DNA from 3 places in the Noviherbaspirillum sp. UKPF54 genome. Region 2 is predicted to be linked to each of the others. Evidence: predicted binding sites of a transcription regulator. Region 2 holds the regulator's gene; each other region holds the start of a gene.
The links. Region 2 encodes FNR, which switches genes on or off when oxygen is low (the NO sensors DNR and NnrR bind a similar motif). Its sites were predicted from a motif close to TTGATNNNNATCAA; they were not measured.
Positions count from the first base shown of each region.

Region 1: the regulator FNR is predicted to act here: its motif matches at 3,406-3,419, upstream of FAY22_RS03435 (cyclic nucleotide-binding/CBS domain-containing protein).
Region 3: the regulator FNR is predicted to act here: its motif matches at 4,202-4,215, upstream of FAY22_RS20110 (OmpW family protein).

Region 1 is NZ_CP040128.1:726,056-735,994, forward strand. Features, by position in the region: gene FAY22_RS03420 (ABC transporter permease) at 1-941, shown strand, start outside; gene FAY22_RS03425 (ABC transporter permease) at 938-2,059, shown strand; gene FAY22_RS03430 (DUF3562 domain-containing protein) at 2,214-2,462, shown strand; gene FAY22_RS21915 (hypothetical protein) at 2,792-2,959, shown strand; gene FAY22_RS03435 (cyclic nucleotide-binding/CBS domain-containing protein) at 2,956-3,345, opposite strand; gene FAY22_RS03440 (HypC/HybG/HupF family hydrogenase formation chaperone) at 3,574-3,810, shown strand; gene FAY22_RS03445 (hydrogenase maturation nickel metallochaperone HypA) at 3,803-4,150, shown strand; gene hypB (hydrogenase nickel incorporation protein HypB) at 4,228-4,893, shown strand; gene hypD (hydrogenase formation protein HypD) at 4,890-6,002, shown strand; gene hypF (carbamoyltransferase HypF) at 6,006-8,306, shown strand; gene hypE (hydrogenase expression/formation protein HypE) at 8,300-9,313, shown strand; gene FAY22_RS03470 (4Fe-4S dicluster domain-containing protein) at 9,323-9,939, shown strand, end outside.
Region 2 is NZ_CP040128.1:1,827,806-1,837,744, reverse strand. Features, by position in the region: gene ccoG (cytochrome c oxidase accessory protein CcoG) at 1-1,265, shown strand, start outside; gene FAY22_RS08480 (FixH family protein) at 1,282-1,821, shown strand; gene fnr (fumarate/nitrate reduction transcriptional regulator Fnr) at 2,290-2,970, opposite strand; gene FAY22_RS08465 (hemerythrin domain-containing protein) at 3,640-4,365, shown strand; gene FAY22_RS08460 (GAF domain-containing protein) at 4,379-5,716, opposite strand; gene FAY22_RS08455 (pyridoxamine 5'-phosphate oxidase family protein) at 5,713-6,210, opposite strand; gene FAY22_RS08450 (pseudouridine synthase) at 6,345-7,061, shown strand; gene FAY22_RS08445 (DUF1631 family protein) at 7,176-9,473, shown strand; gene ppnN (nucleotide 5'-monophosphate nucleosidase PpnN) at 9,510-9,939, opposite strand, start outside.
Region 3 is NZ_CP040128.1:4,346,137-4,356,075, reverse strand. Features, by position in the region: gene FAY22_RS20130 (response regulator) at 1-162, opposite strand, end outside; gene FAY22_RS20125 (methyl-accepting chemotaxis protein) at 171-1,322, opposite strand; gene FAY22_RS20120 (diphthine--ammonia ligase) at 1,760-2,446, shown strand; gene rarD (EamA family transporter RarD) at 2,563-3,447, shown strand; gene FAY22_RS20110 (OmpW family protein) at 3,511-4,128, opposite strand; gene ettA (energy-dependent translational throttle protein EttA) at 4,377-6,044, shown strand; gene FAY22_RS20100 (hypothetical protein) at 6,023-6,307, opposite strand; gene FAY22_RS20095 (hypothetical protein) at 6,297-6,974, shown strand; gene FAY22_RS20090 (hypothetical protein) at 7,124-7,348, opposite strand; gene FAY22_RS20085 (OmpP1/FadL family transporter) at 7,430-8,758, opposite strand; gene FAY22_RS20080 (hypothetical protein) at 8,983-9,213, opposite strand; gene FAY22_RS20075 (helix-turn-helix domain-containing protein) at 9,330-9,939, shown strand, end outside.

The DNA of each region.
Region 1 (9,939 bases), 1.1 Mb from region 2:
ACGAGTGGCAGGTCGAGCAGTCGATGCGCGCCGGCCGCGTGTACGGCGTGGTCGAAATCCCGCGCGAATTCGCGCGCGACGTCAAGCGCGGCCATGCGGCGCAAGTCACGCTGCTGCATAACGCGCAGTTCAGCTCGCACTCCGGCATCATCCAGCGCGATGTGCGTACCGCGGTAGGGACGCTGTCGGCGGGCATCGAGATCGTCGCGCGCAACAAGCGCGGCGAACCGCTGCGCGCCGCCAGGCTTGCCGCCGAGCCGATCCGCGCCAGCCTCGCCAACCTGTTCAATCCGTCTCTCGATTACCTGCAATTCCTCGGCATGGCGCTGATTCCGGCGCTGTTGCACATCTTTGCGATGGCCGCCGGCGCTTGGTCGGTCGGCACCGAGTTGCGCGACGCCACGATCGGCGAATGGCGCAATACCGCTATGCAAGGGCAGGAGAGAGCATCGTTTTTCGCCGCCTTGCTTGGCAAGTTGAGCATTCCCTTCATTTCGCTGAGCGCGGCCGGCGTATCCGGCCTGCTGGCGGTGATCATCGCCGGCGGCATGCATCCGGCCGGTTCGCTCGTGTTTACGCTGCTGGCCCTGATGGCGATGCTGGCGCTGTCGATCGCGCTCGGCGCCGTGGTTGCAGCCGTAACGCGCTCGCTGCGCACCGCCTTGTCGGTCACCGGCATCGTCACAGCGCCAGCCTTCGCCTTCAGCGGCGCGGCGTTTCCGCTGTCGGCCATGCCGGCCCGCGCCCGCCTGTGGGCCGACAGCCTGCCGTTCACGCACTATTTGCGGGTGCAGATCGAGCAGCTGCAGATGGGGGCGCCGATGCGTTACTCGCTGCCTGCGCTGGTCTGGATGCCGGCCGTGACGTTGGCGCTGCTGCTCGCTGCTGCCTGCGCGCTGGCGAAGGCTGCGCAACAGCCGGACTCATGGGGGGCGCGATGAATCGCGGCGTGTTCATCCAGGCGTGGCTCGACACGATGAAAGCGGTGGTGCGCGACAAGGGCGCGCTGCTGTTCCTGGTGGTGGCCCCGCTGTTCTATGGTTTTTTCTACCCGTGGCCGTTTTCCACGCAAGTGGTCACGCGCGTGCCGGTGGCCATCGTCGATCTCGATCATTCCAGCCTGTCACGCCAGATCACGCGCTTTGCGCAGGCCAGCCCGCGCTTGGACGTCGCGCTGGTCACGGGCGACGAGCGCGACGCGCGGCAGGCGCTGTGGAAAGGCGACATCGAAGGCTATGCGATCCTGCCGAAAGACTTGAAGCGCAACGTGCTGCGCGGCGAGGCAGCGGTGGTCCCGGTCGAAGGCAACGGCGCCTACCTGCTGCTGAACAAGACCGTACTGACCGGATTCGCGGAAGCGGTTGGCACCGTCTCGGCCGGCATCGAAATCAAGAAGCTGCAAAGCAAGGGCCAGAGCGCGCGCCAGGCCGCCGATAGCCGCAGCCCGATCAACACGCAGCTGGTGGCGCTGTTCAATCCGGATGAAGGCTACGGCAATTACGCGGTGCCGGCGGTGGCGATCATCATCATCCAGCAGACGCTGCTGATGGGCGTGGCGCTGCTCGTCGGTACCTGGGCGGAGAGCGCGGTCCACCGGGCAGGCACGCATGTCTGGCTTGGCCGCATCGCCGCCTTTTCCACCTTCGGCGTGTTCATGGGCTTGTTGTATCTAGGCTGGATTTTCGCGGTACACGAATATCCGCGCGCGGCCAACATCGGGGGAGCGGTGCTGTTGCTGATGCTGTTCATTCCCGCCGTGGCCGCGCTCGGCGCGCTGGCCGGTCTCGTCTTCGCCAACCGCGAGCGCGCCATCCAGGTCTTGCTGTTCACCTCGATCCCGATGGCCTTTCTGTCCGGATTTTCCTGGCCGGGCGAGGCGCTGCCTTATCCGCTGCAACTGCTGCGCTGGCTGATTCCGAGCACCGCCGGCATCCAGGCATCGCTGCGCCTGAACCAGATGGGCGCGAGCATTGCCGACGTGGCGGGCTATCTGGGCGTGCTGGCCGGGCTGGCGGTGCTTGCGGGAATCGCGCTGTGTATCAAGGGCCGGGCACGTTAATTCCCTATGTATCCTGCGGCGTGATTTTTCGCGAAGATTATTCTTTTAATAATGGCTTTTGTCGGAAGCTGTCTATGCTTATCTGAACGTCAGGCGCCGGCGCGAAGCGGGTGCCACAGGCTGAAAGTCTGTTTCAGATGACACGGAGCCACTCATGACAGCCGCGCGCGAAGAAACAGGGAACGCCAGCCAGACCGACGGGACGATTTACACGGATAGCCATGACCGGCAGCGGCATCGCGGAAGCATGCAGGCAATTGCCGACGAAATGCACCGGCCGCTCGACGAGATCGCCGAACTGTATGAAGAAATATTGGGACAAATGAAGGCCACGGCGCAGATTCCCGATTATCTGCCGGTGCTGGTCTCGAAAAAGGTGAAGCAGATGTGCCGGCAACATTGACGCGGCAATCCGGTTCAGGTGGTATTTGATTCATGAATGTCTGCTATTCGAAGAATAAAGCGGACGACATGCCAGCCTGAACGTATGATTACTCCTGTCTCCTCCAACTCTCCTTGAATTGGATTGAACCCGCTGCCGCAAGACAGCGGGTTTTTTTTCGCCTGGCGCCGGCGCGATGAGGCATGCATGGCGGATGCAGCTGGCCATTCATTGTGTCGTATCAAACGCCATCCAGTCAGAACCCGTACGTTAACAGTCGGCCGGCGGTGTTGGCCATGACCGTGCCATTCCCTCGAACCGCTCCTCAGGCGGCAAACTGGAATCCCGCGATGGAACAGCCGAAACAAGCGAAGGAAAAAGTCAGAGAGTATCTGGAACGGCGGCAGAATGAGCGCCGGCAGAATACGCGCGCGCCCCTGCACGACCCGGAGCAAATCCGGCAGGAAATCGGCTGGGATATGGTGGAGCGGCGGCAGCACGACCGCCGAGGCCGCTAGCGCCGATTCTGTTCGGCGAACAGGCGGACAAAGTCTAGCGACGAGACGATCCCGCACATTGCCTCGTTTTCCATCACCACCACATGGTGAACCTTGTGTTCCAGCATCAATGCGGCAACCTCGATCACCGGCGTATCCGGCGTGACCTCGACCGGGCGATAGGTGCAGATTTCCCACGCCTTCACGATTTTTGGATCTTTCCCCATCGCATGGAATTTCACCAGGTCGGTCGCGGTGACGATGCCGAGAATGGCACCGTCGCCATCGTAGACGGGCGCGGAAGAGATGTGCCTGGTTTTCATGAGGAGTTCCACTATCTCCACGGTATCGTCCATGCTGACCGGGGTGACAGTCGCGTGCATGATCGAGGAAATCGGATCGCTCATGGTGGTGGCCTGCGCGGTAGGGTGAGTTGAAAAAACATACGCGTCCTTGATACGACTGTTTTGATCTCGTTCAAACCCGCCATAGAGGCCGGCGTGAACCTGTTTGCATGCGAGGAAAATTGCTGCCAACCATGATCGCGTCATCGCGCCCTTTATTGATCAGCCTGTCTTGACGCGGGCGGAAGCGGCGGATGTAATAGCCGGCAGAGTGCATGCAAGGAGGCTGCGATGTGCCTGGCGATTCCAATGCAAGTCGTGACGGTCGACGGAACGATGGCGCGCTGCTCGGCCAACGGCGTCGAACGCGAGGTCAGCCTCTTCCTGTTGCCGTCGGACTCCATAGCGTGCGGCGATTTCGTCATTGTCCACGTCGGTTACGCGATCCAAAAAATTGCTCCTGAAGATGCCGAAGCCACCTGGGGCCTGGTCGACGTCCTAATGACGCAGGGAGCGCGCGATGCATGAACTCGCCATCGGCCGCGCATTGCTGGACCAGGTTGTCGTCGTGGCGGCACAGCGCCGCGCCCGTGCGGTCACCGGCATTACCCTGCAAATCGGCCCGCTATCCGGAATCGAGCCGGCGCTGTTGCGCGCCGCTTATGAACAGTTGCGCATCGATACGGTGGCCGAACATGCGCGCCTCGTCATTACCTCCATGCCGGTGCGCATCCGCTGCGACGCGTGCGGCACCGAGAGTAACGCCGCCGCCAACCGGCTTGTCTGCGCGCGGTGCGGCAGCGCGCACACGATACTCCTTGGCGGCGATGAAATGCTGATCGAGTCGGTCGACCTGATTTTCGGATAACGATCTTCCCTGACAGCCAACCTTTCACAGGAGCGGCAATGTGTAGCGAATGCGGATGCGCAACAACACACGACAGCATGGCGGTCCCGGTAAAGGTGATGCACGGTCTGCTGGCCGAGAACGACCGGATCGCGCGCCACAACCGGGAGCATTTCGACCGGCACGGCGTCGTCGCGATCAACCTGATGTCGTCGCCGGGCGCCGGCAAGACCGCGCTGCTGGAGGCCAGCATCGAGGCTTTGCGCGGGGAACTCGACGTCGCGGTGATCGTGGGCGACCTGGAAACGGACAACGACGCGCGGCGCATTCGCGCCAGGGGCGTCCCCGCCCTGCAGATCACCACGGGCGCGGCCTGCCATCTCGATGCGGCGATGATCCACGACGCGCTGCATCACACGCCATTGGAGGGCCTGGACATCCTCTTCATCGAAAACGTCGGCAATCTTGTATGCCCGGCGAGTTTCGATCTCGGGCAGCATCGCAACGCCGTCCTGCTGTCGGTGACGGAAGGCGACGACAAGCCCGCCAAGTATCCGGTGATGTTCCGCGCCGCCGACGCCATGCTGGTGACGAAGACCGACTTGCTGCCATGCATGGAAGATTTCTCCGAACAGCGCGCCAGCGCGGCCTTGCGCCAGCTCGGCAATGCCGCGCCGGTGCTGCCCCTGTCGGCGCGCAGGGGCGGTGGCATGGACGCCTGGCTGGACTGGCTGCGCGCCGCCAAGCGGGAGCGACGGGCATGAGCGGCGCGGCGCAGGAGTGGCTGGAGAAGATCGCCGCGCTCGGCTTGCCGCGCAGGGTCAAGGTCATGAACGTGTGCGGCGGACACGAACGCACCGTGTCCATGTCGGGGCTGCGCAGCGTGCTGCCGCCACAGGTGGAAGTGATTCCCGGGCCCGGCTGTCCGGTCTGCGTCTGCCCCGAGGAGGATATCCATTACGCCATCCGGCTGTCGCTGGAACACAAGGTGACGCTGCTCGCGTTCGGCGACATGCTGCGTGTGCCAACCAATGTGCCCAAGGGCGAAGTGCGCACTCTGGAGGCGGCGCGCGCCGCCGGCGCCGATGTGCGCCCGATCGCCAGTCCGCTCGATGCGTTGCGCCTGGCGCGCGCCGAACCACAGCGCAATGTGGTGCTGTTCGCGGCAGGATTCGAGACGACGACGGCACCGGTGGCGGCGATGCTGTCCGATAGCCCGCCGGACAATCTTTCCGTGCTGCTGGCCGCGCGCCGGACCTGGCCGGCGGTTGCGATGCTGCTGGAGTCGGGACAGCCGTCGTTCGACGCGCTGCTGGCGCCCGGCCATGTGGCCACCGTCATGGGGACGCAGGAATGGGATTTCGTCGTGGACCGGCACAGGATTCCTGTGGCAGTTGCCGGCTTCGGCGTGGATAGCCTGCTGGCAGCGACCTGGTCGGTCCTGCATCAACTTGTCGAAGGTTGCCGCAGGCTGGACAACTGCTATCCGCAGGCGGTTCGCCCAGGCGGAAATCAGGTGGCGCAACGCCATCTGGAGCAGGTGATGGACGTGGTGGATGCGAACTGGCGCGGCATCGGGGTGATTGCGCGCTCGGGCTACCGGCTGCGCGGCGCATTCGCGGCGCATGACGCCCGGCTGCGTTTTCCGCTCGACGCGGCTGCGCAGCGCAAGCGCGCCGGCCAGATGCCGCCGGGCTGCGATTGCGCTAGCGTCGTTCTGGGACGGATATATCCGGATCAATGCCGCCTGTACGGGCGAGCCTGCACGCCGCGTTCGCCGGTCGGGCCGTGCATGGTGTCGGATGAAGGCGCATGCCGCATCTGGTGGGCGAGCCGTCCGCGCGCGGCCACAGGTAAAGGCAGTGAAGGATAGGCGATGACCGACGCGCGCCAAACGCTCGCTATGCTCGATGCGCCCGGTGCGCCCGACGCTGCAGGCACGGACACGGCGGCGTGCCGCTGGTTGGTGGAGGGGCGGGTGCAGGGGGTAGGGTTCCGGCCGTTCGTCTACCGCCTCGCGCGGGCACTTGGCGTGCGCGGCTTCGTGCAGAACCGGTCGGGGCAGGTCGTGGTCGTCGGGGAAGGCCCGCGTCAGATGCTGGCCCGGTTCGCCCGCGCCTTGCTGGAGCAGGCGCCGCCGCTGGCGCGGCCCCGCATCGTTTCCTGCGCCGAGATCGGCATGGCGCGACACGATGAGTTCGCCATTCTCGCTAGCGAGGACGGCGACGGGGCCGGCGCGCACCTGCCGCCGGACTGCTTCTGCTGCGACGATTGCCTGCGCGAGCTGAACGATCCGGACGAACGGCGCTATCGCTATCCGTTCAATAACTGCACGCAGTGCGGGCCGCGCTACACGCTGATTGCGCGGCTGCCTTACGACCGCGCCAACACGTCGATGGCCGGCTTTGCCATGTGCGCGCAATGCCGCGCCGAATACGAGGACCCGGGCAACCGCCGCTTTCATGCGGAGCCGGTAGCCTGTCCGGCGTGCGGCCCGCGCCTGGTTTGCCGCATGCCCGGCGCGGCCGACGTGCCGGATACGGCTGATGCGCTGGCTGCCTGCGTTCGGCAGCTTGCCGCCGGCGGGATTGTCGCCGTCAAGGGCGTGGGCGGCTACCACCTGCTGGCTGACGCGACCGACGATGCTGTGCTTGCGCGGCTGCGCGAGCGCAAGCGCCGGCCGCACAAGCCGGTGGCGGTGATGTTCCCGCCGCAGGGCGGCTGGCTGGAGCGGGCTGTGACGCTGGATGCCGCCGCGCGCGCCGCGCTGTTCGACCCGGTGCGCCCGATCGTCCTGGCGCCGATGCGAGCGCAGTCGGGGCTGAGCGCCGGCATTGCGCCCGGGTTGAAGGAGCTCGGCGCGATGCTGCCTTACAGCCCGCTGCATTACTTGCTGCTGCAGCACTTCGGCAAGCCACTGGTGGTCACCTCGGCCAATCTCAGCGGCGAGCCGGTGCTGACCGAGGCGGCCGAGGTGGAGGCGCGGCTGGGCGAAGTCGCCGATGGCTTCCTCCACCACGACCGGCCCATCCTGCGTCCGGCCGACGATTCCGTGCTGCGCGTGATCGCGGGCAAGGCGCGCCCGCTGCGCCTGGGCCGGGGCGCGGCGCCGGTCGAGTGGCGGCTGCCGTTTGCGCTGCGGCGGCCCCTGCTGGCCACGGGCAGCCAGATGAAAAACACCATCGCGCTGGCCTGGCAGGATCGCGCGGTGATTTCGCCGCACATCGGAGACCTTGGCAGCCCGCGCGCGCAGGCCGTGTTCGAACAGGCCATCGCCGACTTGCTGGCGCTGTACGGCGTGACGGCGCAGGCCATCGCCTGCGATGCGCATCCCGGTTACGCCGGCAGCCGCTGGGCCATGGCGATTGGCCTGCCGGTACTGAAAGTGCAGCACCATCGGGCGCATGCATCGGCGCTGGCGGCGGAACATTCCGACGTCGAGACCTGGCTGGCATTTGCGTGGGACGGAGTGGGGCTGGGCGACGACGGCACCCTGTGGGGCGGGGAAGGATTGCTCGGCCGGCCGGGACGGTGGACGCGCGCGGCGACCTTGCGGCCGTTTTGCCTGCCGGGCGGCGAGAAGGCGGCACGCGCGCCGTGGCGCAGCGCCGCCGGCGCATGCTGGGAAATCGGCCATCCCTGGCGCATCGAACAGCATGCCGCTGTCCACCATGCCTGGCGCCGGCAGCTTAACTGCCCGCGCACCTCGGCCGCCGGCCGCCTGTTCGACGCCGCCGCGGCCCTGGTCGGCCTGCTGGACGAAGCCAGCCACGAGGGGCAGGGACCGATGTGGCTGGAAGCGGCGGCGTGCAACGAAACGGCGGCGCCGGTCCCGCTGCCGCTGGCAAAGAATGCCGTCGGGCTCTGGCAACTCGACTGGGCGCCGCTGGTCGGCGCGCTGACCGACGCAACCCAGTGCGCCGCGTGGCGCGCCGCATGCTTTCACAGCAGCCTGGCGCACGGTCTGCTGGCGCAGGCAAGGGCGGTGCGGCGGGAAACGGGCGTGCGGCACGTAGGCCTGTGCGGCGGCGTGTTCCAGAACCGCTTGCTGAGCGAACAGGCGGTGTCGCTGCTGGAGGATGACGGGTTCGAGGTGCGCATGCCGGAGCGCCTGCCGTGCAACGACGGCGCTCTCTCATTCGGTCAACTGGTGGAAGCGGGGAGCGGGCAATGTTAGACGAAAGATACGTGACGCTGGCGCATGGCAACGGCGGTCGGCTGATGCGGGAACTGATCGAGGAGGTGATCGCGCCGCGGCTTGCCAATCCCTTGCTCGATGCGCAGGTGGATGCGGTTGCCGTTGCCGTGCCGGCCGGGTACGGCGCGCTCATGCTCACCACCGATGCATTTACCGTGCAGCCGCTCGAATTCCCCGGCGGCGATATCGGCACGCTCGCCGTGCACGGCACCGTCAACGACCTGGCGGTAGCCGGCGCCACGCCGCGCTACATGACGCTTTCCCTGATCATCGAGGAAGGCACGGAAATCGCGCTGCTCGATCGCATCGCCGCCAGCATCGGCCGCGCCGCGCGCGAAGCCGGCATCGCGGTGGTCGCGGGCGACACCAAGGTGGTGCGGCGCGGCGAGGGCGGCGGCCTCTATATCGCCGCGACCGGTGTCGGAATGCGCGCCCATGAACGGCGCCTCGGCATGCGGGAAGTGCGCGCGGGCGACCGCATCCTGGTCAGCGGGCCGGTCGGAGATCATGGCATCGCGGTGCTGCTGGCACGCGAGGAGTTCGGGCTGGCGGGCGAGTTGTGCTCCGACTGCGCGAACGTATTCGATCTGACCAGCGCGCTCCTGCGCTTGCCGGGGCTGCGCTTCATGCGCGACCCCACGCGCGGAGGGCTCGCGACCGTCATGCACGAGCTGTCCCGGGGAACGGGGCTCGGCGTGCGCCTGCGCGAGACCGCGATCCCGGTGCGCGCAGCGGTGCGCTCGGTATGCGACATGCTCGGCTACGACCCCTTGTATCTCGCCTGCGAGGGGAGGGTAGCCGCGGTGGTCGACGAGAACGACGCCGAGGCGGCACTTGAAGCCTGGCGGGCGCTGCCGGCCGGACGCGATGCGCAAATCGTCGGCGCGATGACTGCCGGTCGGCCACACGTGGTCCTGCAAACCGAGATCGGCGGCGAACGTTTGCTGGACGAACTGGAAGACGATCCGTTGCCGCGTATTTGCTAGGAAATCGCCATGCACAAAGACTCGCCGCAAACGACGCATGCGACTCCGCTGTTTTTGCCGCGCGCGCGCCTGCAGGATCTGATCGATGCGCTGCATGGAGCCGGCTATCGCTGCGTCGGGCCGACACCCAAGGATGGCGCGATCGTGTTCGACACCCTGCATTCCGCGGCGCAGCTGCCGGCCGGCCTGCAGGACGAGCAGGAGCCGGGCCGCTACCGCCTTCATGCGGGCGGAGGCGTGCGACAGTTCGCGTGGGCCAACGGGCCGCAGGCATTGAAGCCGCTGCTGTTCGCGCCGCGCGAGGTGTTGTGGCGGGCAACACGCCGCCCCGACGGCAGCCTCGCGTTCGACGAGGCGCTGCCGCGGGAAAAGCCGCTGGCGGTGTTCGGCGTGCGCTCCTGCGACCTTGCCGCTCTCGCCATCCTCGACCGGCATTTTCTGCAGCAGGCGCACGGCGCCTATGTCGATCCATATTACGCGCAGCGCCGAGAGGGCCTGTTCCTGGTCGCCGTAAACTGCAGCCATCCGGCTGCAACCTGCTTTTGCGCGTCGACCGGCGACGGCCCGCGCGCCGGCGGCGGGTTCGACCTGGCGCTCGACGAGCTCGATGACGGCTTCGTGCTGGA
Region 2 (9,939 bases):
TCTATGGATTCCCGTGGCTTTCCTGGAACGGTCGGCAGGCAGTGCTGTTCGACCTTGGCGCGCGTAAGTTCTATATCTTCGGCGTGGTGTTGTGGCCGCAGGATTTCATCTATCTGGCGCTGCTGCTGATCATTTGCGCGTATGCGCTCTTTCTGTTTACCGCCGTCGCCGGACGGCTATGGTGCGGGTTCTCCTGTCCGCAGACCGTATATACCGAAATCTTCATGTGGGTCGAGCGCAAGATCGAGGGGACGCGCAGCGCTCGCATGCGGCTGGACAAGCAGCCATGGACGGCCGAAAAGGTCGCCAAGAAATCGGCGAAGCACCTGATCTGGGGCGCCATCGCGCTATGGACCGGCTTTACCTTCGTCGGCTATTTCACCCCTATGCACGAACTGCTGGGCGAAGTGAAAACCCTCGGCCTCGGCCCGTGGGAATGGTTCTGGGTTTTGTTTTACGGCTTTGCCACCTATGGCAATGCCGGCTGGATGCGCGAGCAGGTATGCAAATACATGTGCCCGTATGCGCGCTTCCAGAGCTCGATGTTCGACAAGGACACGCTCACCGTCACCTATGACAAGGAACGCGGCGATCCGCGCGGCGCGCGCAGCAAGTCGGCTGCCAAGTCGAACCTGGGCGACTGCATCGACTGTTCGATGTGCGTGCAGGTATGTCCGACCGGCATCGATATCCGCAACGGCCTGCAGTACGACTGCATCGGCTGCGCCGCCTGCGTCGACGCCTGCGACTCGGTAATGGACAAGGTCGGCTCGCCGCGTGGGCTGATCCGCTATACCACCGAAAACGCATTAAAAAACCATTTCACCCCGCAGCAGATCCGGCAGCGCACGATGCGCCCGCGCGTGCTCATCTATACGGGCATCCTGGTGCTGATCGTGGCAGGCTTCCTGGGTTCGCTGCTCACACGCACGCCGCTCAAACTGGACGTGATCCGCGACCGTGGTGCGATGGGGCGTGAGGTGGAGGACGGCATGATCGAGAACGTGTATCGCCTGCAGATCATGAACACTGACGAATTCCCGCACAAGTATAAGATCAAGGTTTCCGGCATCGAGACCATCGCTCTGGCGGGCGCGGAAGAAGTGGCGTTGCCCGCGACCGGTTCGCGGGCCGTACCGGTGCGCGTGCGGATCGCCCACGGCAAGGGGCAACCCGGTTCGAACAAGATCATGTTCGAAGTCGAGTCGACCGACGGTTCGGATGTCGAAGTGAAGGAAAAGGCGGTATTTTTCGTACCGCGTTAAATGCAAGGAGATTGTGATGCAAAGCGCTGATCCGAGTTTGAAGACGGACGATGGTTCGCCCTGGTATGCGAACCGCTGGCCGTGGTTTCTGATGCTGGGTCCGTTCCTGGTGGTCGTGGCAGGCTGCTTCACCGCCTGGCTCGCGGTAAGTCGCCCGGATGCCCTGGTGGTAGACGACTACTACAAGCAGGGCAAGGCGATCAACCAAGACTTGCGGCGCGACCGTGTAGCGGCGAATTTGCACTTGAAATTGAATGTGCGCTTCGATCCGGCGGCCGGCAAACTGATCGGCCATATCGACAGCCCGCAGCGTCCGGTGACCGGCAAGATATCCATCCGCCTGGTGCATTCGACCCTGCCGGAAAAAGACATCGTGCGCGAGGCGTGGCCGGATAGTAATGGGAATTTCTCGATCGACTTGGCTTTCCTCGAGCAGGCGAACTGGCAAGTGCAGGTGGAAGATCAGGCGCGCGACTGGCGCCTGACCGGCGTCTGGACATGGCCAAAACAGCATGATGTCGTGTTGTCGCCTGACCTCGCGCCCGCCGAAGGATGAGGATTGGCGCGCCGCGTGCAGATCGGCTTGAAATCGAATATCGTATCAGGGAGCGTTCTCGATTATCAAAATCGATTCTCAATAATGAGAAAAGAGACGCGAGAATGCCAGTCTGATATGGCGTTTTATAAAGACGAAGCCGAAAGGAGGGTGGTTTGATGGCGCGGTTGATGATGGTCGTCTTGTGGCCGTCTTTTTTGGTCGCGATTGTCGCGGAAGGTTTTTTCTTTTCGCTATTTGATCCGCGTGACCTGGGAATGCTCGGAGTTCATCTAGACGTAAGTCCGATGGCAGCGTATACCGTAGGATTTTTCTGTTTCTGGATGTTTTGTGCACTGGCCAGCATGCTGACTTGTTATCTGGTCGGTGTGCCGAGTGAACGCCGACCACCCTTCTGATGTTTCTAAAAAAACCGGGCCTTGCGCCCGGTTTTTTTATCTCTAAGCGTTGTCCGCAGGCCCAAGCGCATCATGCGCAGCTCAGGGTGCCGGCGGCGACTGCCTTTAGCGTGTTCGGTTCGAGCAGTTCCAGTTCACGGTTGCTGACCTTGATCCAGCCGCGCTTCTTGAATTTAGATAACAATCGGCTGATGCTTTCGATGGTCAGGCCGAGATAATTGCCGATTTCCTCGCGTGTCATGCGCAACTGGAAGCTGGTGGAAGAATAGCCGCGTGCGGAATAACGTGATGACAGATTGCTGAGGAAGGCGGCGAAGCGTTGTTCCGCCCGCATGTTGCCCAGCAAAAGCATGACGCTTTGTTCACGCGTAATTTCCTGGCTCATCATCCGGTGAAAGTGATGCAGCAGCGTCGGAATTTCGGCAAACAGGCTTTCCAGCCGCGCGAACGGGATCTCGCACACCTCGCTGTCTTCCAGCGCCACGGCGTTGCAGTGGTGACGATCGGTGCTGATGGCATCCATTCCTAACAGTTCCCCGGCCATCTGAAAGCCGGTGATCTGCTGGTCGCCGCTGGGATTGATTTGGTGTGTCTTGAAATGGCCGAGGCGGATCGCGTACAGGTTGGTAAAGGGGTCGCCGACGCGATACAGGTGGCCATCGCGCGGGATGCGGCGACGGCGCCCAATGATCTTTTCCAGCTTGTCCATTTCGGTCGAGCCGAGCCCCGTAGGGAGGCAGAGCTGGTGCATGCCACAGGCGGAACAGCGTGCTCGCAAGTCTTGCGCGCTCGCGGCACCCGATGCATTGGAAGAATAGGCGGGATGAGTCATATCGGCAGAATTCATTCTATGCAGAATCATGTTCGCGCTCGCTGTAGGTTTTTAGGCGTTTTGGGGTTCGGGTCAAAATTGAGCCAGGTCAAGAATCCTAATGCAAATCCCGTACCAAGCAAGCAAAATCGTGGATTAACCGGTGCCATACCAAGGCAAATCATGCGGTGAACCCTGAACATCAAGGCGCCAAGCCAGAATGCGGCCGCAATGGATGTTCGTTGCTGCTACAACTGTCAAAAACAGGAGCAGCGTTCGACGCTCCTTTTGTTCCCAAAATCGGGAAGTCAACGCCGAGCGAGCCGACGCGATCCCGGATCAGGTCGAGCCCGGGAAGGACGAAGCTTATCAGTCTCTTTTGACGCATCGCAATATTTTACCGCTCCTCTCGTAGGTCGTGTGGTTGAAATATCACTTGTGATCGGTATGGTCTTTGGCGCGCGACGGCCACAAGGCGTGCTTCCGAACTTAAGGTTTTTTTAAGGTTTATTGAATGAAGTTTTAAGAAAACGGGTCCGGATAAGTCCGTAATCTAGGCCTGTCGTCAATTGAACTTCTTTTGCAACCGCCAAACGATCGGAGACCTTCATGGAACAGGCCATTTCCCCTTCCCAGTCGCACGCCACAGGTGTTGTTCAGCGTTTCGATATTTATGCCCACATTCACAAGGCCTTGCGCCTTTTCATGAGCGATACGCTTCAAGCGGTCGGCGCCATGGATGGCTCCGACGGTGGGGAAGTGGCCTGCGTCCTGGGGCAGGTCCGCGCATTGATTGTTTTCTGCGGCAGGCATTTGCAGCATGAAAACCAGTTCATCCATACCGCGATGGAAGCGCGCCAGCCCGGTTCGGCGTGCACGATCTCGTCGGAGCACGTGCATCATGAATCGGCGCTGGAGAGGCTCTCCACCCTGGCGAGCGCGGTCGAGGGGGCGCAGGACGAGGTGCGTTCCGGCGCGATCGCTGACTTGTATCGTGAACTCGGCCTGTTCATCGCGGACAACCTGGCCCACATGCATATCGAGGAAACTGGGAACAACGCGGTATTGTGGGCAACGCACAGCGATGAGGAAATCATCGGCATCGAGCAGGCGCTAGTCGCCTCGATCCCGCCGGACGAGTCCCTTGCCACCATGCGCTGGATGATTCCAGCTCTGAGCGCTCGCGAGCGCGCGGAAAAACTGGCGCTCATCCGCCGTCACGTCCCGCCGCCGGCGTTCGACGCGCTGCTGGATGTGGCGCGTGAGAACTTGAGCAAGCGCGACTGGAGCAAGCTGGCAGATGCGCTGGGAATCGAGGACCGGATGGCGGCTTAGTTAATAACACTCTCTATCCTTCCCGCAATTGGAGCGGACGATCGACGCACAGCCGGAAGCGTCCGCGCCCGGTTTTCTCGATGCGGATCGCCGCTCCACGCTCGGTCAGGCGGCGGCTGAGCAGGATCAGGCGCGCTTCGAGGTTGTCGCTGATGTCGGGTAGCCGCAAGCGCGAATCGAGGCGCAGTTCCCGATTGGTGAATTCGGTACGGCTCTTGTCGGCATATTCGCGCAGCAGAGTCCAGAAAATCGAACCGGCAACACCCTTGATCAGGTAGTCGTCATCCAGGAAAACGCTGCCATTTTCACGGTAATGACGTACCGTCAGCGGCATTCCCCCGACCGGCGTGGCCGCGGGCTGGACGGCCGGCGCGTCCTCGCCGGCATCCGCGGCGTTTTGCAGCAGTTGCGCCGCCATGCCGAGTTGGGCCGCGAGGGTGACCAGCGCATCCTCGTCGTCATAAGTGAAGCGCAAGTCGTGCGGGCTTTCGACATACAGCACGCCGAGCAGGCGCTCCGCGGCCGTGACCGGCACGGCGAGCTGGCTGCGCGATTCGCGCAGGCCCGGCAGCGGGATCTCGGTGTCGAGCGCGTGAGCCCAGTCGCTGCGGGAAGCGCTTTCGCGGATGGCGCGGCTGTATGAATATTCGGCGTTCATGTGGCTGATCCGGATGGGCGTGCGTTCCTGCGCCGCGACGCCGATGACGCCATGGCCGAGCGGTATTTCCGAACCAACGCCCGATGCTTCGTAGCCGCGGCTGGCGACGGTGTACAGGCGTTCGCTCGGCGCGTCGAACATCAGGATCATGGTGTAGCGGATGCCGAACAGCTGCTCCAGGCAGGCCAGGGTTTCTGCTAGAAGGCGTTCCAGGTCGCAGCAGGAACGCAGCCGCTCGCTGGCTGCGCGCAGCGCGGCCAGCAGGTTATGTTGCGCCGGTGGCGGCTGCACGGTTTCCCCCGGAACGCGTTCGATATCGTGCACGCGAAAGACATCGGCTCCCAGCAGCCGGAACACGCCTCCCATCCCGGTATGGGAGGCGATGCCGGCCAGCTTGGCCTTCATGCTGGCAAAGAGCGGGCCAGCGATTTCGGTGCGCAGGTATTCGATCGACAGCCGGTATTGCGCGCCGCTCAGCGGATTGATGAGCGACAGCATGGCATGCGGGTTAGCCATGAGGTTTTGCCGCGTCTTGTTGAAGAACTGGTAGGAGAGCGCGATGTGCTCGCTGTCGATGAACTGCACCTGCGACAAGTAGGCGACATTGGGCACGCCTTGCGGCGAGGCGGTGGCGATCGTGCCCGGGATGACGCTTTCGAGGCATTCGCGGATGGCGTCGAGCTTGGTCTTCATGTGCCGGCCTTCAACGGTGCGCCTGCCTGCGGGCCGGGTGTCTGCGAATACGCCTCCGATGGCACGAATCTGAGCGCGACGATATCGGCTTGCCGGTGCGACAGCAGGGTGCGCACCATCACCGGGTCGAATCCGAGCGGCGCCAGCTCGCGCACGAACGCTTCGCGATAGGCCTGTACACACTCCCATTCTCCTTCCAGCAAGCCGTCGACGATGGCACCGGCGCCCTTGAGCTGAACGGTGCGATGCGTCGACGGCTCGCTGAACACCACTGCAACGGCGCCGTTGTCGCGGACGCAGCCGAGCAATTGCGCGGCCTGGATGGCCGAAAGGTAGATCGTCACCAGCGGCCGGTCCTCGGTTACATGGCAGCCTATGGCGCGCACCAGGGCTGGCTTGCCGCTGCGGTCGCAGGCCGCAACGGAAATGCCGACCGCACCTTGGATGAAGGCGACGTGGCTGGCGTCGATCAGCGGCGCGGGAGCAGGCGGCATGGCGGTGGAAAAAATAGTAAAAAGACAATTCTGGTGTTTCGCAAATGATACCTGCCGCGTGGCCCAGCGTCACCGGATACATCAATCTGCCGCCAGCGACGATCCGCGCGGAATGTTTCTGGTAGAGTTCGCCCATGAGTAAACTGACACTGGACCGCATCCTGCAATCGCAGGGATTCGGCACCCGCAAATGGTGCCGCGCATTGGTGGCCGACGGCGAAGTGACCGTCGACGGCAACACCGTCACCGATTATCGTGCCGCATTCGATACGGCCGGACTGCATTTCGAGGTATTCGGCGAACGCTGGGAGTACCGCGAACACGTCTATATCGCACTGAACAAGCCTGCCAACTTTGAATGCTCGCGCAAGCCGAGCCATCATCCGGGCGTGCTAACGCTGTTGCCGGAGCAGTTCAGCTGGCGCGACGTGCAGCCGGTAGGCAGGCTCGATCACGATACGACCGGCTTGCTGCTGCTGTCGGACGACGGCGCCTTCATCCACGCGCAATCGTCGCCGAAGCGCCACGTCCCCAAGCTGTATCTGGCAACGACTGCGGACCTGGTGACGCAGGGCCTGGTCGAGCGCCTGCTGGCTGGCGTGCAGCTGCATGACGAGCCCGCGCCGCTGGCCGCGCAGAGCTGCCGTGCGGTGGGACCGAACCAGCTGGAAATCGTGCTTGAACAGGGCAAGTATCACCAGGTCAAGCGCATGCTGGCCGCCGCCGGCAATCACTGCGCGGCGCTGCAGCGCACCGCAGTCGGCACGCTGACGCTGGACATGCTCGGCCTTGCGGAGGGCGAGTGGACCTACCTCGATGCACAGCAGATGGACTTGCTGGCCCCTGCGTAAACGCATTCCATGCACGGAACTTGGGGCGAAAACCGTCTCTGTTCCGTGAGTGGCAAGCTGCTTTGGCGCCATGATTTGCGCATAAGATATAACATTTGTACCCCGGCTTTATCCATGGCAGACACTGAATACAAACGGCTGCTCGATTCCGCGAAGGACCGCGCTTTTTTCGGATTTCTGGCGCTGATCCAGCGTGCCATGCAGGATGCGGACAAGGCGGCCGGCACCCAGCAGGCGGCGGCCTCCGGCCTCAGCCAAAGTGCGCTGATGTCGTTACGGCATTTCTTGCGCCAGGACAGCAGCGTCTTGCTGCGGCGCGTCGAGACCTTGCTGCGCACCTACCTGGACCGCGCGATGCAAACCATGTATGTCGACCTGCGTCCCGGCTTGCACAATGTGACGGCGGACGATTTATCGCTGATCGACGACGAGGCGGTCAACCTCCAAATCGAGGTCGGGCGCCTGGCGCAGCGCATGCGCGACGCGGACGCGGAAGGCATCGGCCGCCTGAATGTCATCATTTCGCAGATGCATGGTCACCACGATGCCAAGGAGCGCGAAAATCCATTCCGTCCCTACCTGCTGGCGCGCGTGCTGTACGAGGCGGTGCGCGATACGGTCGGAGACGAGGCGAAGGTGCGCTTGCTGTTCGAGCATCTGGCCGAAGCGCTGCTTCCGCATCTGCCCGGCTATTACGGCGCGATCAGGCAGGTGTTCGAATCGTCCGGCGTGCATGGGAAATTCATTGCCCAGCAATCGCGGGCCGCGCATTTCCAGCGCTATTACGGCGCGCCGGCAGCGGGCGCGTCCGCGCAGTTCGCCTCGCGCGTCATTCCGGAGCTGCAGCGCATGGTCGAGGTGTTGCAGCAGAACGCCTCAGCACACGATATCGCCGGCGGCCAGACCGTGCATGACATGATCCGCGCCATGCTGGGCGCCGCCCGGCCTGCGCCGCGTGGCGCCGCCGGCACGGCACGGAGCGGCATGGTCGATGCCGCGGGCCAGGGCTCAGCTTCCCTGGCGGCCCGGCTTGGCGAGTACCAGAAAAAGGTGGCGCAGGGCGAAGCGATCGATGCCGGCCGGGCGCAGGAGCGCAACCAGCTGTTCGTGTTGCGCGACGGGCTGGCGCCCGGGACGGTATCGGCCGAGGATCGCATGACCATGGAAGTGGTTGCGATGTTGTTCGAATTTATCCTGGAGGACGAGCAGATTCCTGTCCGGCTGCGGGATCGTATCGGACGCCTGCAAGTCCCGATTCTCAAGGCGGCTTTGCTCGATCCTACGCTCATGCACGACGAGGCCCATCCGGCGCGCCAGCTGCTGAACCGACTGGCGTCGGCGGCGGTTGCGGCCGACCCGTTGGGCAAGGAGGGGCGCGAACTCACCGGCGAAATCGAGCGCATCGTCGATCATATCCTGCGCGGCTTCGACCGAGACATGGCGATCTTCGCCGCCAGCCTGAAAGGTTTCGAATCCTTCCTCGCGCAGCACTTGCGCCAGGATCACGCCCACACCGCGCCAGGCGTCGAGGCAGTGGAGATGGCGGAAAAGATCAGCATCCTTCTGACCAATATCACCGGCGAGCTGTGCGGCGCGCTGGTGCCGCTCAATGCCGACAAGCGCATCACCGATTTCATCATCCACGTCTGGCCGCAGGTGCTGGTGCGCGCAGCCTGGGCCGACCGCGACAGGAAGATCGATTGCGCGCAGGCGGACAGCGCCTTCCAGGCTTACCGCGCGGTTCTTCCCGATTTGTTGTGGAGTATCCAGGGCAAGCACAATCCGCAGGACAGGGCGGCGCTGATCCGCCTGCTGCCGGATCTGGTCAAGCGCCTGAACCAGGCCATGCGCCTGATCCAGATGCCGGAAGAGGACAGCCGCCAGATCATGGATCAACTGGTGACGATGCATACCCAGATGCTGCGAGGCCAGCAGAAGGATGCCGCGCAGCCGGTCGCGCGCGCCAGGCTGGAGCAGGATTTCGGGCATCTTGCGATCAGCTGGGAGCGCGTGGCCTGGACTCAGGCCGAATCGCCCCAGCCGCGCCCCGACCTGATCGAGGAAGTGGTGGCGCATTATGGCGTGCCCGCCGCGCTGCATTTGGGCGTCAATACCGTGGCCGCGGCGGCCGCGGACCGGGAATTCCTTGCGCAGACCTACCTGATCGGCACGCGCGTGGAAATGCGCGCGGACCAGAGGACAATGCCGGCGCAACTAGTGTGGATCAGCACGCACCGCTCGCTCTACCTGTTCCGCCAGGACGACGGCGGGCTCGCGATCTATACCAGCGCCGCGCTGCTCGAAGCGCTGCGCGACGCGGCCATCGTGCCGGTGGAATATGCGCCGGTATTCGAGCGCGCGGTCGAGTCGCTGCTGTTTGGCGCGGACAAGATCCGCAGTGGCGTGGCGTGACGGTTTGCGCCCCGCAGCGCCAGGCGGGGCACAGCCTTACTTGACGATCCGGTAGCAGGGATTGTATTTCTTGCCCGGCAGCTTCATCCGGTGCTGCGCGACGAACGACGCCAGCAGCGCATCCATCGGATCCATGATCGCGGCATCGCCGTGGATTTCGAAGCGGCCATGCTGCTCGATGGCGCGAATTCCCTGATCCTTCACATTGCCGGCGACGATGCCCGAAAACGCGCGCCGCAGGTTGGCGGCCAGCACGTGCTTTTCCTGATTCCCGTGCAGGTGCAGGTTGCGCATGTTTTCATGGGTCGGCTGGAAGGGGACCTGGAAGTCGTGGGCGATCCTGAGCAGCCAGTTGAAGTAATAGGCGTCGCTTCTCTCCTTGCGGAACTGGCGCACTTCCTTGATTCCTGCCTGCATTTCCTGGGCGACGCGCTCGGGATCGTTGACGATGATTTTGTAGCGGCGC
Region 3 (9,939 bases), 2.2 Mb from region 2:
GACATCGCTGATGATCAGGTGGACTTTCTGTCCGGTGAGCTTGGCGAGCGCGTCGGCGCCGTCGCAGCCTTCCAGCACGTCGTAGCCCGCGCCTTTCAGCGCGATGCCGACCACTTGCCGTAGCGACGCGGAATCGTCGACGATCATGATTGTCTTTGCCATGATTCCCTCTAAAAGAACGTGATTTCGCTGTCTTGTGTTTTCACTGTCTGATGGCCGCCATGGACGGCGCGCTCCTCGGCCATCGCATAGGTGCTGGCCAATTCCTCCAGCAGCTCTTTCGAATCGAGAGGCTGCAGCACGGACTCCTGTTCGAACTTGCGGCTGTTTTGCCGCAGGAATTCGGGCAGGCGCTCGATGTTGTGCTTGACGTGGCTCATGATCTGGCAGACACGGTCCTGGAATTGCAGCTGGACCAGCGCCTCGCCCACTTCCGACTTGATGCCGATGCTTTCTTCCTTGAGCAGGTTGGAGGAATGCACCAGTGCGTCGGTCACTTTGCGGAACTCGGCCAGCACCGCGTCGATGGTGGCCTCGGAGGCAGCCATCGACGTTTCTTCCTGCCGCATCGATTGCTCGGCCGCTTCGCAGGTGGCGATGATGGCGTCGCTGACCAGGCCGACCTTTTCGGTGATGCGCCGTCCGGTTTCGCCGGACTGGTTGGACAGCATGCGCACTTCCTTGGCGACCACCGCAAAGCCGCGTCCCATCTCGCCGGCGCGTGACGCTTCGATGGCGGCATTCAGCGCGAGCAGGTTGGTTTGCGCAGCGATCTGCGCGACTTCCGCCGCCATGCCCTTGAGTTCGGAAATGAATTGTTCGAGGCCGTGGATTTTTTCCAGCATCGCGGCCTTGCTGGTGGTGACCGCCTTGAGCGACGCGATCACCTCGCCCAGTTCCTTCTCGCCCGACGCGAATACCGCGACCAGGCCGGAATGGCGGTCTTCCACCGATTCAGTGGCGCTGCTGGAGGCGCGCACCGCCTGGTCGAGCTTGTCGACGATGCCGGAAAAACGCTGGGCCAGCGACGCGATGGCGCTTTCCATCTGCGACATGGACGACTCGATGTGGCCGCTCCACACCGGCGCCAGCGCTTCGCCGAACTGCTGGCGGCCGGCGATGTAGTTTTCGATGGTATTGCGCACATGCGCACGGGCGGCGACCGCGCGCAGTCCGAGGACGATGCCGCTGCCGGCCAGCGCTGCTGCGCACAGCGCGCTGCCCCAAGACAGCCCGCCGAACCCAAGTACCGCGACGCTGCCCGCAATTCCGAGGGCGACCGGAGCGATCGCATGACCGTGTATATGATCAGGGCGACTCATTGCCCTGCCCTCCTGTTATCAAACGCTCTCGCCGCCGCCGCAATCCTGCAACGACGCAAACAAGCACTTCCTTAATGCTTCATGTCACCTAAAACTCTGCAACCGTTGTTCGGTTTTTTGTTGCAGGCAACTTTAGCGTTCTTGTAACCGGATGTAATTTTTCTTCGTTTCCGAGTGGAAACAATATTAGCAGCGTTGCGCGCTTCCCAATAGCGATTTTTCCCGGAGTGTGTCAATTTTTGATCACAAATAATATTTTTAAAAATCGAACAATTCGTTATAACTCGTGATGCTCAAAATTCTCCCATGTTCATGGGAACCAACAGTGAAATGAAGGTTGCTTTACTTGTTACACCTGTTCATCATGCCCGCTTCACACCGATAACGCCCGCGTGCCGCGGCGTAAATTGCAAGTTACGAAAAGGATATTTATTCCCATGAATCACACGACGATGCCCGATGCACTGGTTTCCTGGAGCGGCGGCAAGGACTCCTGCCTGGCGATGTGGCGCGCGCGCCAGTCGGGCATGACGATCCGCCGCCTGATCACGGCGATGGACGAGGCCGGCGGCGACTCGCGCTCGCACGGCGTTCCGCCGCAACTGCTGCAGGCGCAAGCCGATGCGATCGGCGCCGAGATGCGTTTCTACGCAACCTCATGGAGCAATTACGAAGAAAAATTCATCGCCACGCTGGGCGATGCGCGGCACGACGGCATCACGCAAGCCGTATTCGGCGACATCGACCTGGTGCCGCACCGCGAATGGGAAGAAAAGGTATGTGCCCGGGCCGGCATCACGCCCATCCTGCCGCTGTGGGACGAGCCGCGCCGCGCGCTGGTCGACGAATTCCTGTCGCTCGGTTTTAAGGCCGTGGTCGTCTGCGTCAACGGCAACTATCTCGGCGAGGAATTCGTCGGCCGCGAATTCGACGAAGACTTCCTCGCCGACCTGCCGGCGCACGTCGACGCCTGCGGCGAGAACGGCGAGTTCCACACCTTCGTGTACGACGGCCCGGCGTTTGCGCATCCGGTTTCCTTTCGCCGCCTCGAAAAATGGAGCTGCCGCGCCGAAGCGCCGCTGACGCCGGCCACCTATTTTTTCCAGAAGCTGGGCGCCGCGTAAGCATGCCGCCCGGGCCGCCGACCCGATCGATCGATTGCTGAGATAATTAACGTGCAGCAATACCTATGCTGCGCCGCGCTGCCGGCATATTTCGCCCTTCTCCTGATCGATCCGACATGAATATTGGAATGCTGTACGCCGCTGCCGCCTACGCAGCGTGGGGCTTGTTTCCCGTTTATTTCAAGGCGCTGCAATCGATCGCACCGACCGAAATCCTGATGCACCGCATGCTGTGGTCGCTGCTGTTCCTCGCCATGGTGATCGCATGGCGCCGGCAATGGGCCTGGCTGGGCGATGTCGTGCGCCGCCCGAAAGTGCTGGCCGGCTTTGCCGCGAGCGCGGTCCTATTGTCGAGCAACTGGTTCATCTACATCTGGGCGGTCAACAATGACCGCGTAGTCGATGCCAGCCTCGGCTACTTCATCAATCCGCTGTTCAACGTGCTGCTCGGTTTTCTGATCCTGCGCGAACGGCTGCGCCCGGTGCAATGGACGGCAGTGGCACTGGCGGCGGCCGGCGTGGCATGGCTGACCTGGCAAGGCGGGCAGCTGCCGTGGGTGGCGCTGACGCTGGCCGTCACCTTCGGGCTGTACGGCTTGCTGCGCAAGACGGCTGCGCTGGGCGCGCTGGAAGGATTGGCGCTGGAAACGCTGCTGCTGTTTCCGCTGGCGCTGGCTTACCTGGCCGTGCTGACCCTGCAGGGCAAAAACGGCTTTGCGAGTGCGCCGCTGTCGCTGCAGCTCTTGCTGGCGGCGGCCGGGCCGATCACGGCCATCCCGCTGCTGCTGTTCGCCGCCGGCGCGCGCCGCATCCCGCTGTCGGTGCTCGGCCTGCTGCAATACATCGGCCCGACACTGCAATTGCTGCTGGGCGTATGGCTGTATCACGAACCGTTCGGCGGTGGCCGGATGTTCGGCTTCGCGCTGATCTGGGGCGCGCTGGCCGTATATTCCCTCGAGGGCGTGTGGCGCGTGTGGAGAGGAAAACAGCGCGCGGCATGATGCCGCTTGCAGAAAAAAAGCCGGTCGAACGACCGGCTTTTTCGTTGGGGCGTAGCCTGCCGATCAGAAGCGGTAGCCGACACCCACGCCGACCAGCAGCGGGTCGACTTGCACGTTGCTGATCTTTCCAGCGCCAGATACCGTCACGTCGCTGCGGATCTGCACTTTCTTGACGTCGAGGTTGATCGACCAATTTTTGTCGATCTTGAAATCCACGCCAGCTTGCAGCGCGAGGCCGAAGCTGTTGCGGTCGAGGTCTCCATTACCATTCAACAGGTTCACGTTCGAGATGCGGGTGTAGTTGACACCGGCGCCGACGTACGGGCTGAACTTCGCTTCCGGCGTGAAGTGGTACTGCACGGTCAGGGTCGGCGGCAGGTGCTTGAAGGTGCCGATATCATTGCCATCCAAATAAACAGTGTGTTTTTGCGGATAAGTCAGGATCAACTCAGCCGCGATGTTCGGCGTGAAGAAGTAAGAGATATCCACTTCCGGAATGACCTTGCTGCTGACCGTAATGCGGTCGGCAGCGCCCGTGCCGCCTACTGCGTCGGACTTGTTGGCCGGATCGATATTGACCGCGCGTACGCGTACCAGCCACGGGCTTTGTTGTTGGGCCATCGCTTCCCCGGCGATCATTCCCAGTGCGGCAACGACGAGAGCTACAGCAGTTTTCTTCATGATGCTTTCCTTATTAAAAGTCACTCTGCGATAAAACTGCCGCCCACTGTAGTGATGCGCCGCATCAAAATCGTTGATCCATATCAATAAATAACCATACTCATAACATGGTTTTATTTTGCATCAATAGAGATTTTGCAAAGTTATGGTAAGCGCCGCCCTATGCCGTGCCGATGGCACCGCTGGCCAGTCCGATGGGGTATCCTTGCACTCTTCCGTTCCCCCCTATTCATCATTCGGTATTTCTAATGGCTCAATACGTCTACACCATGAACCGCGTGGGCAAAATCGTTCCGCCCAAGCGCCAGATTCTCAAGGACATTTCGCTGTCGTTCTTCCCGGGCGCAAAGATCGGCGTGCTCGGCCTGAACGGCTCGGGCAAGTCGACGCTGCTCAAGATCATGGCTGGCATCGACAAGGAGATCGAGGGCGAAGCGGTGCCGATGCCGGGCCTGAACATCGGCTACCTGCCGCAGGAGCCGCAGCTCGATCCCGAGATGACGGTGCGCCAGGCGGTGGAGTCCGGCCTGGGTGAAGTGGCCGAAGCGCAAAGCAAGCTGGACGCCGTGTACGCCGCCTACGCCGACCCGGATGCCGACTTCGACGCGCTGGCCGCCGAGCAGGCGCGCCTGGAAGCGATCATCGCCACTTCCGGCGGCGGCAACCTCGACCAGCAGCTCGAAATCGCGGCCGACGCGCTGCGCCTGCCGCCGTGGGATGCCAAGATCGGCGTGCTGTCGGGCGGCGAGAAGCGCCGCGTCGCGCTGTGCAAGCTGCTGCTGTCCAAGCCCGACATGCTGCTGCTGGACGAGCCGACCAACCACCTGGATGCGGAATCGGTCGAATGGCTGGAGCAGTTCCTGCAGCGCTTCCCCGGCACCGTGGTCGGCATCACGCACGACCGCTACTTCCTCGACAATGCCGCAGAATGGATCCTGGAACTGGACCGCGGCCACGGCATCCCGTGGAAGGGCAACTACAGCTCCTGGCTGGAACAGAAGGAAGCGCGCTTAAAGCAGGAAGAAGCGCAGGAATCGGCGCGCCAGAAGACGATCCAGAAAGAGCTGGAATGGGTGCGCCAGAACCCGAAGGGGCGGCAAGCCAAGAGCAAGGCGCGCCTGGCCCGCTTCAACGAACTGTCCGAGCACGAATACCAGAAGCGCAACGAGACGCAGGAAATCTTCATCCCGGTCGCCGAGCGCCTGGGCAATGAAGTGATCGAATTCAAGAACGTGAGTAAAGCGTTCGGCGACCGCCTCTTGATCGACAACCTCAGCTTCAAGATCCCGGCCGGCGCCATCGTCGGCATCATCGGCCCGAACGGCGCCGGCAAGTCGACGCTGTTCAAGATGATCGCCGGCAAAGAGCAGCCGGATTCCGGCGAAGTGGTGGTCGGCCCGACCGTCAAGCTGTCGCTGGTCGATCAATCCCGTGAAGACCTGGGCAACAAGAAGACGGTGTGGGAAGACGTATCCAACGGCGCCGACATCCTGACCGTGGGCCGCTTCGAGATGCCGTCGCGCGCCTACCTCGGCCGCTTCAACTTCAAGGGCGGCGACCAGCAGAAAATCGTCGGCAACCTGTCCGGCGGCGAGCGTGGCCGCCTGCATCTGGCCAAGACCCTGCTCATGGGCGGCAACGTGCTGCTGCTGGACGAACCGTCGAACGACCTCGACGTGGAAACCCTGCGCGCGCTGGAAGATGCGTTGCTGGAGTTCGCAGGCAGCGTGATGGTGATCTCGCACGACCGCTGGTTCCTCGACCGCATCGCCACTCACATCCTCGCCTTCGAAGGCGATTCGCAAGTCGTGTTCTTCGACGGGAATTACCAGGAATACGAAGCGGACAAGAAGAAGCGCCTGGGCGAGGAAGCCGCCAAGCCGAAGCGCATCCGCTACAAGCCGATCACGCGATAAGTCAAGAAGCGCCGCGGCGCTTTTTTGCCGATCGACGGCCCGCAGAAGCGAGAAGCTTTTGCGGGCTTTTTTGTGCGTGCCGGCAACAGACTCGATTCCCTGCCGCGCCCGATTGCAGTTCTGATATCGCAGGCGCAATCGTGCAACATCGCCGTCAGATTTAATTGACGTACGGCAATTTGGTCGCATAGGATCGTTTTGGCTGTGGCACACCACACGCCTGTTCCATCGTCCTTTTCCAAATTGCCATCAATGAAAAACATCGCCCTCGCGCTCGGCCTTGCAGGCCTTGCCAGCCTTTTTGCAGCAAGCACAGCATCCGCCGAAGTCGGTGTAACCGCCGACCTCGGCAGCACCGGCATCGGCGCGCACATCAGCGTGCCCGTGCAACCGAAACTCAATGCCCGCTTCGGCATCAACGCGCTGAACTATAACTACAGCACCAACGCCAACAACGTCGATTACGATTTCAAGCTCAAGCTGCAGACTTTCGACGCGCTGTTGGATTGGTTCCCTGGCGACACCCAGTTCCGCATCTCCGGTGGCGTGGTCTACAACGGCAACAAGATCGATGCGGTCGGCATGCCGAACGCAATCGGTAGCTATACCATCAACGGCAATACCTATACGGCTGCCAATGCCGGCGTCATCAATGGCAAGATCGACTTCCGCAAGGTCGCGCCCTATCTCGGCATCGGCTGGGGCAATGCCCTGGCAAAAGACAAGGGCTGGGGTTTCTCCGCCGACCTGGGCGTGCTGTTCCAGGGCTCGCCCAATACGACGCTGACCAATACCGGCTGTACCGCTCCCGCTGCGCAGTGCGATCAGCTCGCAACCGACGTCGCCGCGGAACAGAGCAAGCTGGCCGACAAGGCGAGTTCGTTCAATGCCTATCCTGTGGTGCGCGTGGGCGTCAGCTATAAGTTCTGAGCGTCTTGTAATGCACGTCGAACGCCGCACTCCACACCGGATGCGGCGTTTTTTTATTGCGCCTCTATGTGAAATTTGAGGCAGACAAACGTCCGCCCCCCGGGACATTCATCAAAGCGAGCCGTCTCGCGCCCGCCTGCAAGACCGCGTCACTCCATGTCGCCGAGCAGGTGGTGCGCCAGGTTCTTCCCTTCTTCCAGCGCGCCATCCACCGTGTCCGAAACATTGAAGGCTCTGTGCAGGATCTGTTGCCGTTCGACGGAAGAACTTCCTTCGTGGAATAGCTGGACAATGCCTTGGAATTTTCCGCTCGCCAGTTCCTCGAAATCCACCTCCGCCTTCCAATTGCCCTTGTGGTAAGTCGCGGCAGCCATGCTCGCCTCCTGCAACAACAATACGGGAATCCACCATCCGGATCAGTATGGTCCAGGCGGTGGACAGCATCAAGGCGAACTTCAGAATGCGCGGCTGTACTGCACACTGAGGATGTTGACGTCATTGTTGTAATCGCCGACCAGCGTGCCGCCGACGGGCGGTTCGGACTTGTTGATCGACGAGTCGCTCACGAACAGGTGGGCATAGCCAAAGTCCCAGGTATCTTGGCGCGACGGCTTGTACTGCGCGCCCAACGCCAGCCAGCGGCGGTTGTTGTCGGGGATGCGCGGCGTGCGGAATTGCCCCTCGACCGGCGACTGATCGTAGGCCAGGCCCGCGCGCAGCTTCCACATGTCGTTATAGCGGTAATTCACCGCCGCCGCGACCCGGTAGGTATTGCGCCATTCTTCCGGCGTCACGCTGTCGGGCGCGCCACTGTCGAAGCGGATGCGCAATTCCTTGAAGCGGCTCCAGTGCATCCAGGTCACATCGGCCATCACCGACCATTTCGCGTCGAGGTCGGCGTAGCCGCTCACGGAGAGCGAATCGGGCAAGTCGAGGTCGGCCCGGGCGCCGGTATTGGCAAACGTGGGGGATGCCGCAATCGGCGCCGGCAAGCCGGCAGGTTTGGTGAAATTGGCGCTGCCGGACAATTCGTGGGTGACCTTGGAGCGATAGGCGATGCCGAATCGCATGCGCGCATCGGGCGAGAACAGCGCACCGAGATTGAAGCCATAGCCCCAGTCGTTGCCCTTGACCGTCGCGCTGCCGTCCTTGGCCTGGGGCAGGAAACCGATGGCGCTGCAGGTGGGCAGGCCGGCGCTGCCGACGCAGATGCTGCCAAAGTCGATCGCGCGCGACAGTTCGACGTTGATGTACTGCGCGCTCACGCCGCCGCCGATGGAAACGGTGTCGCTGAGCCGGTAGGCGAGCGCGGGATTGATGTCGACCGTAATGAGATCAGACTTCAATGCCTGGTAACGCCCGACCCAGCCCGCGTCATATTCGGTAGTCAGGCCGAACGGAACTTGCACGCCGAGCCCGAAACGCAGATCAGGCGAGATATCCATCGCGTAATACAAGGCCGGCACCACGGCCCAGCTTCCGGCATCACCGCCATTGCCGCCGGAAAGCGGACCGGCCGCGGAAAACGAACCACGATTCTCGAAGGTGGCCGATGGCCGGATTCCGGAGCCGGAAACCATGAACTGGCGCCCGGAGAGCCGCGTCAGGCCGGCCGGGTTGAAATAGATTGTGCTTAAGTCTTCAGCGGCGGCGGCACCACCGGCGTGCGCATTGCCGACGCTGGCGGCCCCCATTTCACTCAGGGCGAAGCCGCCGGCGCTGGCCGGGGCGGGAAGCATCAGTGCGACGGTGGAGGCGGCCAAAGCGAAGCGAACGAATTTCATGCGGTTCTCCTTTTTTCCCGGCACTCCCGCAAGGTACACATCGCGCGAGCGGAAGCGGCAGGATTGTTATCCTGAATGCATTCATGGCGTTGCGCAGTCAACCGCTCACCAGTGTTCGGTATTTCACCCGCACGAGGTCTGACGCAAATCAAGCATGCATATACATGCCGGGTGTCACTCCTGCCCGCTTGCCGCGTGGCGGCATCGCTGTCCCGTCGTTCGCGCTATTGCACCGCCCCCTGGTCGCGCAGCCATTCGACCAGTTTTTGCAGGTTCGATTGATTAATCGAGATCGAGGTCGACACCAGTCCTCCCGACACATCTTCCTTGATCTGGATATGTGCCGTCGAGTCGCTGCCGGGATGCAAGGTCACCAGCAGTTGCTCGGTCCCGGTGGCGGTGGTGTTCTGGAAAACGGCTTGTCCCGATTCGGATCCGCGGAATGTCGATTGCATGCCCATCCTCCTGATATCCATGACGGCCGCCCGACGCGGACGGCTCCTATCACTTTAGACCTTGTGGAATAATACGGGCACCTTTCTCGCCTCCATGGGGACGCGCAGTGCAGCAGATGAGCAATCGGATGGCGGCCGCCCCGCTTCCGGAGTGGCTACAGACAGGCATCTCTCGTGCGGGAAGCCAGGTCATGGTCGTGGCACGCCAGGCGTACCGGTTAAGCGCGGTACGCGTCGACCTGCCCCTGCTGCTCCTGCCGCTGGCGGGCACCAAGCGGCTGGAACTCGGCGCCCAGAAGGACGAGGTGGTGCCCGGGCAATTCGTGATGATTCACCATGCGACTTCCTTGCAGGTGGAAAACCTGCCTCCGAGCATCGACGGAGAAAGTTATCGGGCGTGGGCGATCGCCTTGCCATGGCGCGTGGTGGAGCTGGCGCGCAGCCTGCTCCATGCCCATGCCGCCCCCGCGGAACGGCGCGCCGCCGTTTCCTTTTCGACCGGTCCCGTGACGCCCCTGCTGCCCTTGCTGCAACACTTGCTGGCCGTGCTGAGTGCGCCGGCGACGCCGGACGCGGTGCTGCTGGAGCACGCCTTGCTCGGCGTCGCGCTGGCGCTGGCGCGCAATGGCCACGGCCATTTCCTGCATGCCGACGATCCATCATTGAGTGCGCGCATCCGCCTGCTGATTGGCGCCGCTCCCGAACGCGACTGGAGTTCGGCCGACT